DNA from 3 places in the Paenibacillus sp. FSL H7-0323 genome. Region 2 is predicted to be linked to each of the others. Evidence: riboswitches for the same ligand, from Rfam matches in the RefSeq annotation. Region 2 holds a riboswitch; each other region holds the start of a gene.

Region 1 (3,283 bases), 1.2 Mb from region 2:
CGCGTATTGCAGAACAAATGGCTGAACATTACGGCAATCATCCGGGTGTAGTTGGCTGGCAAATTGATAATGAGCTCAACTGTGAGATCAGTGAATTTTATTCGGAGAGTGACCATAAGGCTTTCCGGGAATGGCTACAGCAGAAATATGTTACACTTGAGCATTTGAACGAGGCTTGGGGAGCTGTTTTTTGGAATCAAAGCTATAGTGACTGGTCTCAGGTCTATCTTCCACGTCCGACTCCAGTACCGAAGCAACCCAATCCTCATCAGGCATTGGATGAAAAACGGTTTATTTCGGACAATACAAATTCTTTTGCCAAAAACCAAGCGGATATCATCCGTAAACTTGCCCCTAAGCAGTGGGTAACCACGAACGGTCTGTTCGGGCATCTCGATAGCCATGAAATGACGGATGAACTGTTGGATTTCTTCAGCTATGATTCCTATCCTCAGTTCTCTACTATTTTTTATGACCCGAATGAGCGGAATCCGCTGAATGATAGAGGCTGGGGACTGTCGTTATCTGTTGTTCGTTCGATATCCCCGAATTTCTGCATTATGGAGCAGCAGTCGGGCCCGGGTGGCTGGGTGAACCGGATGGATATGCCTTCTCCAAAGCCCGGGCAGATGCGGTTATGGACCTATCAGTCGATCGCTCATGGAGCAGATATGGTGTTATATTTCCGCTGGCGGACAGCTACGATGGGCAATGAAATTTATTGGCATGGAATCAATGACTATCATAATCAGCCTAACCGGAGAGTGCGGGAAGCGGGGCAGATCGGTCAGGAGCTGGCAGCAGCAGGTCATGCGTTTGTCGGTACTCGTAATCAGGCTAACATTGCTATTGTTCGTGATTATGACAATGAGTGGGATGGAGAATACGATGTTTGGCATGGCCCGTTTATGTGGAAGAGCAATAAGGAGTGGTACAAGGCGCTTCAGCGGAAGCATATCCCGAATGACGTACTCTATTTACGCAAAAAAACAACGCTGGAGGAGCTTGCAAGGTACGACGTGCTTATCTATCCTCACCCAGCGATTATGACAGATGAGACAGCAGCACTGCTGGATGAATATGTTCAGCAAGGCGGCAAACTGATCTTCGGCTGTAGAACCGGCTATAAGGATGAGCGCGGACAATGTTATATGCGTCCTTTCCCAGGTGCTGCTAAGGATCTATGCGGGATCACAGTTGAAGAATTCACAATGGTTAAGGGCAGTCGTCAGCCAACAACAATTAGCTGGTCGGGCGTGACCGAAGTCGTTACAGGAGCAGATGACTTTAATGATATTCTCAAAATAGAGGAAGCTTCGGTTGAAGTGATGGCGGTCTACGCCTCTGATTATTATGCGGGAAAACCGGCGGTAACTAGAAATCGTCGCGGCAAGGGTGAGGTTTGGTATTACGGAGCCGTATTTAATGAACAGGCAGCGGCTGAGATCATAAATTTAATTGATCTACAATCACCAGCAGATTGGCTGGAGCTCCCAGAAGAGGTAGAACTGCAAGTCCGTACCGGAGCTTCTTCCAGTTATGCTTTTTTGCTTAATTATAGTGAGACTCCTGTCACGATCCATCTTCATGAGACCAAAACAGATTTACTGAGCGGCACAACATTGTCGGGCGAGGTGCTTCTGGAAGGATTTGGGGTATTGGTGTTAAACTAACGTATACATTGATCTCACATTTGAGTAGATTTGGATAATTTTCTCTTTTCGGTTATACTTTGAAGTAGCAATTATATAGTCACGGGAGCTTGGTGGGACCAGGCTGAGAGGATAGTTATAACTATCGACCGTCAAACCTGATCTGGATAATGCCAGCGGAGGAAATGGAGTTCTATTTCTATTTGTCTACTCTAAGGCCGCATCTTATACAGATGTGGCCTTTTCTATTTGTGGGGGAGTAGACCGTCTCCGCTTGATCAAATCACCTTATAGGAGGAATTGAGATGACAAGCGAATTGAACAACGATCCAATCAATCTATCAGCTTTTCCAGCAAGTCAAAAAGTGTATGTAAAGGGTTCACGGCCTGATATTCAGGTGCCTATGCGGGAGATCTCACTTAGTCCAACTGCGGGCATAGACGGCGAAGAGGAGAATGCCCCAATTCATGTCTATGACACAAGCGGGGCTTACACGGATGCTAATATTCATACTGATATTCGTCAGGGGTTAGAGCCCAATCGTCTAAGCTGGATTGAGGAACGAGGGGATGCGGAAGCGTACGAAGGAAGAACCATGAAGCCTGAAGATAACGGGAATGCAACGGGAAAAGCTGTGGCGGAAGTGTTTCCAGCGCTCCATAGAAAACCTTTGCGAGCGAAAAAGGGGCGTAATGTCTCTCAAATGCATTATGCACGCAAAGGGATTATTACTTCGGAAATGGAATACGTTGCGATTCGTGAGAATGTGGCACCGGAATTTGTAAGAGATGAAGTAGCCCGCGGCCGCGCCATCATTCCAGCGAATATCAATCATCCAGAGAGTGAACCAATGATTATTGGACGCAATTTTTTAGTGAAGATCAATGCCAATATAGGAAATTCCGCAGTATCCTCATCCATAGAGGAAGAGGTAGAGAAGATGAGATGGGCCACCCGCTGGGGTGCAGATAATATAATGGATCTCTCAACAGGTAAAAACATTCATACGACACGCGAGTGGATCATCCGTAATTCTCCTGTTCCTATTGGAACGGTGCCTATCTATCAAGCGTTGGAAAAAGTGAATGGGAAAGCGGAAGATTTAACGTGGGAAGTATACCGTGATACGCTCATTGAGCAAGCGGAGCAAGGGGTTGATTATTTTACCATTCATGCGGGGGTTCTGCTTCGTTATATCCCGTTGACTGCACAACGTATGACAGGCATTGTTTCAAGAGGTGGCTCCATCATGGCGGCATGGTGTCTTGCGCATCATCAAGAGAACTTTTTATATACACATTTTGAAGAGATATGTGAAATCATGAAGCTGTACGATGTTTCTTTTTCCCTAGGCGATGGATTACGTCCGGGTTCGATTGCTGATGCGAATGATGAAGCACAATTTGCCGAGTTAGAGACGTTAGGTGAATTAACAGCTATAGCTTGGAGTCATGATGTACAGGTGATGGTAGAGGGTCCAGGACATGTGCCGATGCACTTGATTAAAGAGAATATGGATAAGCAACTTGAAACTTGTAACGAAGCCCCTTTTTATACATTAGGTCCACTGACTACAGATATTGCGCCTGGTTATGATCATATTACCTCTGCTATAGGTGCAGCGATGATT
Region 2 (3,283 bases):
CGTTAGGATTATGAGCGATTTTGATCTGCGAAATTACGCTTGGACTGCCTGCTTCGATCAACGCCTCCTGCATCTGACGCACAACCTCCAGCAGCTCGCTAAGCTCACCTTCCATTGTGGTTTCCAGCGGATTCACTTGATGTTTAACACCGGATTTCTGAATGACCTCAATCGCTTTATCTACGTATGGGATGGAATCCTCGTTGTTCGGAGTTTTTGGAATTACTTGAATGCTTAGTAGGGTGTTAGCCACAATAATCAATCCTCTCATTTTATAAGGTAAGTTCAAAAAGCCAACTTTGATAACGAAGTAATTCATTACAATTGTTGTTTACTCCGCCGGTAAAAAATCATTACTGAATGCACTAGCAGCATCCAGCGGTTTATCCAGCAACTTCAGATCATACATCCAGTCGCCGTAATTTTGCCAGACCTCGGTTTTTTGCTCGCCCCAGCGGGCAGCATCGTCCTTGTATTTTGGGCTAAGCCATTTTTGGCTAGCTAGGACAAGGTCGGCGTCCAGGTCAGGAACGGCCTTCGATAACATACCGGCAGCCTCTTCCGGATGATCTATGGCATATTGATAACCTTTTGATGTGGCTTTCATGAAGGCCTTCACCAGATCAGGATGATCTGCAATTTGCTTCTCACTCGTCGTCAGCACAGGCGTGTAATAATCGAGCTGCGGCGCATAATCCTTTAAGTACAGCATATCCAATGGCTCGCCACGCAACTCAGCCTCAACACCAGTCCAAGCGTAGAAAATCCAGGCGAAATCAATGTCACGTTTGACGGCGGTAAAATAATCAGCTTCACCGATACTGATCAGCTTCACCTTTTTCACATCGCCACCTTCAGGATCCATGATAGCTTTCATGGCTGCTTCTTCGGCCGGTGAGCCCCAGCCTCCGTAGGTTTTACCTTCAAAATCCTTTGGTGATTTAATATTGCGATCTACTGGAGCAGCGAATCCCGACGTATTATGCTGAATAATAGCTGCTATCGAGACAAGGGGCACGCCTTGTAGACGGGCTAGCGTTAATCCTTCTTGGGCGCTGATGCCAAATGCGGCTTCGCCAGAAGTAACCATAGTATCAGAACCCGCTGCGCCTGGCTGAACGATCTCGACGTCCAGACCTTCTTCAGCGTAGTAACCAAGATCCTTAGCTACGTATAGACCGGTATGATTTGTGTTCGGTGTCCAGTCGAGTGCGACTTTAACTTTGGTGAGCTCTTTTGGAGCATCCGTCCCAGCCGCAGCAGTTGGATCAGTAGCATTTGCTTTGTTTCCGGCTGTATTCCCATTGTTGCTGCCGCATCCGGCAATGGCAAGAATGAGTACACAGGTGAGGCACAACGTAAGTGCTTTTTTAAGGTGCATGTCTTCTTCTCTCCTTTAAGGTTACAAGAATCCCGTCTTCACAACATGAACCGTAAGTTGTAGTATGTACGTTTTTCTACATCTTTTAGTGATCTTACAAAAAAAGCGCCCCGAGTGATCGGGACGCTGGCTTGGCGCAAGGTTAGTTAAGGTCACAGGGACCAGAACCAATTGGCGATTCCTACGCTGGCATTATCCAGATCAGGTATAAGGGTCAGTATCTTGTGGGATACAATCTCAGCCGGCCAATTCCAGCACCCCTGGTTCTATGAAGTTAACGGGTATTTCTATGTGCAATATAAGTAAGCATAAGTTTTGTACCCATACTTTATATCTTATATTTCTCGCATACGGTGTATTATAGACGGCTGTACTCGGAATGTCTAGTAGTGCACTCCTGAATTTTTCCAATCCAGTAGTTTCTTTTTTGCTAGTCTAGATCTTTATATTTCTTGCGGTGACGCCGTTTAAGCTCACTAACCAGCGCCCCTAGCGTGAGGACAACGCTGATCAGAATCCCGCTCATGATCACGAAGAGGGCAAGAAATTCAAAGGGAGAATAACCAATCATTTTACTCCATTGAATCTTTCCATCCAGATCGTCAATGACCTGATTCATGCCGTAAATCCCGCTTACTACCGTAAATACAGTAAGAATCATCAGCAGATTATCCCGTCGCTTGGATTGAAACTTATCCTGATACTGAAACAGGTCATTTAAGGTTTCTTTCACTTCCTCGAACAAAGCATCGTTTCCGTATACTTTACGCAGCTGAAGAAATATCTCCCGGCCCTGCGACTGGGAAATCAACTCCAAGAAGTAGAACTTTGCCGAGAACTTATTAATGGAGTAGATTAGATTGTCTATTTCCTCATAATCATGATTAATCCGAAGTCGGGAGTGCATATTGGCTAGCTTTAGCAGAACGATTTTGTGGAAAATATTGAGTAAAAATCCGTAATAATATTGCCCGTACATCTGGTTGGCTAGACTAACAGCAATCTCCTGTTCAGCGCGGGTCATGCAGCAAAAGGTCTGCTCATTCATCATATAATACGTGTCTGGACCCCAGCGATTATAGGAGTGTTCATGACAATAGTTCGCAATATATGCTGGATCGCTGGCACTGGCATAGGGCTTTCCGTTCAGATCAATTCCATCAAGCTGTGAGGCACGATAGCGCAGATTTACACTAATCTCATCAGAGCTTTCTTCATTCTGAAAGCCATAAAAAGCTTGCACCTGCATTCTTTCATCTACGAAAAAAGGAAGGGTCTCGAAATAAGCCCCATTGATATCCGATTGATCCAGATATGGCTCCAGTCCATCCACCAAATTTCGGAAGACAAAATCCTCTACCATCTCATAGGTCTGTTCCCCGCAATGAATATAAGTGTAATCATCCTGTATGAAGGTATTCTCTAGCGCACGGAAACGATCTGCGAATTCTAGGGCAATACTAAAGGGAATTGAATCCCCCTCCAGCTGGACACGTATCGTCACGAATCCAAGCTGAAAAGGGCATATGAATATATCCGTCGAGAGAATTTTGAAAAATATAGATTGCTGCGGAATCTCCAGAATGCAGTCGAGATTATTTACTCTGGAAAAACGGCGAAACGAGTCGGCATCCTTCCTGCGTGGAAAAAGGACATGTGCAGCAAACGGTAAATAGGTGCGCTCCATTCGTTCATGGGAAACACAGTAGCCATCTCCGTAATAGGCAGCTTCAAGCTCTTTATTATCCAGAAAAAAACGTGTGAAGCCGTCGTTCTGTAATTGCTGGATAAGCTGCTTAGAATCACCCTTTTTTATAGAAAAGGGAAATATAAACTGCATGAGCGCAGTATGTAACAAAGGCTCAGTTGAAGACTCATTCATTCATCGTCCATCCTTGTGCT
Region 3 (3,283 bases), 4.5 Mb from region 2:
ATATTTCCGGCCATTCTGCGGCTGAAGTAACCGAGTCCTTTACTGCCGCCGAGCCATTCCCCGATAGTAGCTCCGATGACGCAGTATACAATGGACAGCTTTAAGCCAGAGAAAAAAGCAGGCAATGCCAGTGGAATTTGGGTTTTGACAAGCAGCTGCCAGCGGTTTGCACCAAATGTTAATAATAAGTCCTTGTAAGTCTGGCCACTTGTACGAAGTCCATCATATGTACTCACTACGACTGGAAAAAAAGCCGTCAAAAACACCACAGCCACTTTGCTCCACAGCGTATATCCGAACCACATAATAAAAAGGGGGGATAGCGCAATTAATGGGACCGTCTGGCTAATGATAAGGAAGGGATAGATGGCCTTTTCTACGGGGCGAAACAGGAACATTCCAATGCCCAGCAATACACCAAAAATCACAGAAAGGACAAAACCCACCAGTATCTCCTGTAACGTCGCCAATAAATGCTGTCCAAATAATAATTGCCTGTGCTCGATCAATGCGATGCCAATAGATGAAGGTGCAGGGAGAATAAAGGCTGGAATCAAGTGAAGGCGAACAGCTGACTCCCAGATTACAAGAATGAGCAGTACCAGAAGAAGGAAGGGACCATAGTTGTCTAGATGTTTTTTAAAAGGTATAGGTTGCATGCAATCTTCGCTCCAACTCTGCCCGTAGTGCTATAAACCGGGGTTCATAGTTCATCTTATAATGTCTTGGTTTTGGTAGATCGACAATGATCTCCTGTAATTCGCTGTGCGCACCGCCAGATAATAAATAAATCCGGTCACTGAGCAATAGGGCTTCTTCCAGATCATGAGTGATGAGCATAATCGTCTGATTCAGTTCACCCCATAACTCCAACAGCCAACGGTGTATCTCACGTTTGGTCATGGCATCGAGAGCGCCAAAGGGCTCATCCAGCAGCATAAGACCACTTCCGCCTCCAGCCACTAAGGTGCGCAGAAATGCTACTCGCTGTTTCATACCTCCCGAAAGTTCATGGGGATAAGCCTTCTCTACATCTGTTAAGCCGAAGCGGGCCAACATTTCCCGAATCTGAGTGATCGTTTTCTGTTTACTAAATCTGGGCTTGATCTCCCAGGGCAAAAGGCAGTTGTCGAGCACTGTTCTCCAAGGCAGCAATAAATCCTGCTGAGGCATATAAGCGATCTGACCTAAACGACTAGCGGTTGAGGGGAGCGTAGGGAGTTTTATTTTTCCATGAGTAGGTTCGAGTAAACCGGCAACCGTTTTGAAAAATGTGCTTTTCCCGCATCCGCTAGCACCTACTACGGAGACGAATTCCCCTTGCCTGATATCCATGGATAGATTTGCGAATACAGGGGGTTGTTCAGTTTCCGGAAAAGAGTAGGTTAGGCCTTGAATAGATAAAATGGTCGTGATGATCTAACCTCCTAATATTTTTGTGGAGCGCCCAAACAAATAAAGACCCATCCATTTCCAGAGGAAATGAATGGGTCAAAAAGTTCATTCTGCATAATAACACTTAACATGCTTGATGAAAATTCTGCTCCACTTCCCTCCGCTGGTATGATCCAGATCAGGTTCCAAGGGTCCGGAGCTTGAAGCTCCGTCTCAGTCAACCGACTCCCCTAGTGAAATAACAGGTCCATATTAATTTGTTTATAAATATACCATATCTTTCTGAGAAGTAAAGAGAGAAAGAAGTGAAGGATTAATCCAAGATTGGGTAAGATATAAGTAGAAATCTAGTTAATATTACAATTCCGATGCATATAATCGGAAAAAAGTATTGACGATCATGTGATGGCAGTGTACTATTCAATTTACCGGAAAAAAACCGGATAGAGAGAGGGGATTTAATAATGAAAAAATGGAGTTTAACTATTATATTGGCGTTAACCGTGGTCCTTGTAGCGGCTTGCGGCAATAATTCGAATACCAATACGGCTGCTGAACCAACAGCTGGAACGAATGGTGGAGCAGCATCTTCAGCGCAAAACAGTTTGGAGGCTGTGAAGGCCAGCGGCAAATTGCGGATAGGTACAGAAGGGACTTATGCACCTTTTACTTATCATGACACTGCGGGGAAATTGACGGGTTTTGACGTGGAAATTGCCGAAGAAGTAGCCAAACGTTTAGGTGTTGAAGCTGAATTTTTTGAAACTCAGTGGGATGGTATTTTTGCTGGGATGGATGCGAAACGGTTTGATGTCATTTTTAATGAAGTTTCCATTAACGAAGATCGCAAAGTGAAATATGATTTCTCTGAACCCTATATTGTATCCAAGGCAGTATTGATCGTGAGCGAAAACAATGAGGATATTAAGACCTTTGCTGATCTAAAGGGTAAAAAAGCCGGACAATCCCTGACCAGTAACTTATCCGACATCGCTCGTGAGAACGGTGCTGAAATCGTAGCTACGGACGGTTTCAATCAAGCGATGGACCTGCTGACTTCGGGACGTATTGATGCAACTGTGAATGATGGCTTGTCTTATCTGGATCTGAAAAAACAAAAACCAGATGCAAAAATTAAAGTGGTTGATGAGATTCCTGAAGGCTCACAAAGTGCCGCGGTATTCCTGAAAGGCAATGATGAGCTGGTGAATGCGGTCAGTGATGCGATTAAAGAGATGAAAAGTGATGGAACGTACTTGAAAATTTCCGAGAAATACTTTGGAGCTGACGTTTCAAAATAATACAAGGCTAGCAAGGCTAATTAAGCCTAGAAGCTAAAAAGGATGTCTGAATAATGGATGACCGCAAAATACAAATTTTCTTAGATACACTGCTACCCCTGCTTAAAGCCGGGGTGGCTTTTACCATTCCGTTGGCGCTACTTTCCTTTGTGCTTGGATTGATTTTGGCGATCCTAACCGCGTTGGCACGTCTTTCACCGTGGGTAATTCCGAAGCTAATCGCCCGTTTTTATGTATGGGTCATTCGGGGAACCCCGTTGTTAGTGCAGCTATTTATTATATTTTATGGTTTGCCGGCTGTTGGTATTGTACTCGACCCTTTCATTGCCGCCACCATTGGATTTACCCTTAGCGTAGGGGCTTATTCATCGGAAATCGTACGCGCTGCTATCCTGTCGATACATAAAGGCCAGTGGGAAGCTGCCTTCTCAGTCGGGATGACTCGTGGGCAGGCTCTGCGCCGCGTAATTCTGCCACAAGCTGCACGCGTTTCTGTACCGCCGTTATCCAATTCTTTTATTAGCTTGGTCAAAGATACATCGCTTGCAGCGATCATCACCTATACGGAGATGTTTAGAACTGCTCAG

The links. A riboswitch is a leader RNA that binds a small molecule or an ion and turns the genes downstream of it on or off. The one in region 2 is predicted to bind thiamine pyrophosphate.
Region 1: linked by a shared signal. The riboswitch ahead of thiC (phosphomethylpyrimidine synthase ThiC) and the one ahead of MHH89_RS24185 (ABC transporter substrate-binding protein) in region 2 are both predicted to bind thiamine pyrophosphate.
Region 3: linked by a shared signal. The riboswitch ahead of MHH89_RS04015 (ABC transporter ATP-binding protein) and the one ahead of MHH89_RS24185 (ABC transporter substrate-binding protein) in region 2 are both predicted to bind thiamine pyrophosphate.

The regions. Positions count from the first base shown of each region.
Region 1 is NZ_JBBODB010000001.1:4,157,350-4,160,632, reverse strand. Features, by position in the region: gene MHH89_RS18770 (beta-galactosidase) at 1-1,673, shown strand, start outside; TPP riboswitch at 1,745-1,854, shown strand; gene thiC (phosphomethylpyrimidine synthase ThiC) at 1,958-3,283, shown strand, end outside.
Region 2 is NZ_JBBODB010000001.1:5,365,801-5,369,083, forward strand. Features, by position in the region: gene MHH89_RS24180 (thiamine-binding protein) at 1-253, opposite strand, end outside; gene MHH89_RS24185 (ABC transporter substrate-binding protein) at 332-1,381, opposite strand; TPP riboswitch at 1,543-1,653, opposite strand; gene MHH89_RS24190 (hypothetical protein) at 1,812-3,263, opposite strand.
Region 3 is NZ_JBBODB010000001.1:856,052-859,334, forward strand. Features, by position in the region: gene MHH89_RS04010 (ABC transporter permease) at 1-659, opposite strand, end outside; gene MHH89_RS04015 (ABC transporter ATP-binding protein) at 640-1,335, opposite strand; TPP riboswitch at 1,534-1,637, opposite strand; gene MHH89_RS04020 (amino acid ABC transporter substrate-binding protein) at 1,860-2,696, shown strand; gene MHH89_RS04025 (amino acid ABC transporter permease) at 2,750-3,283, shown strand, end outside.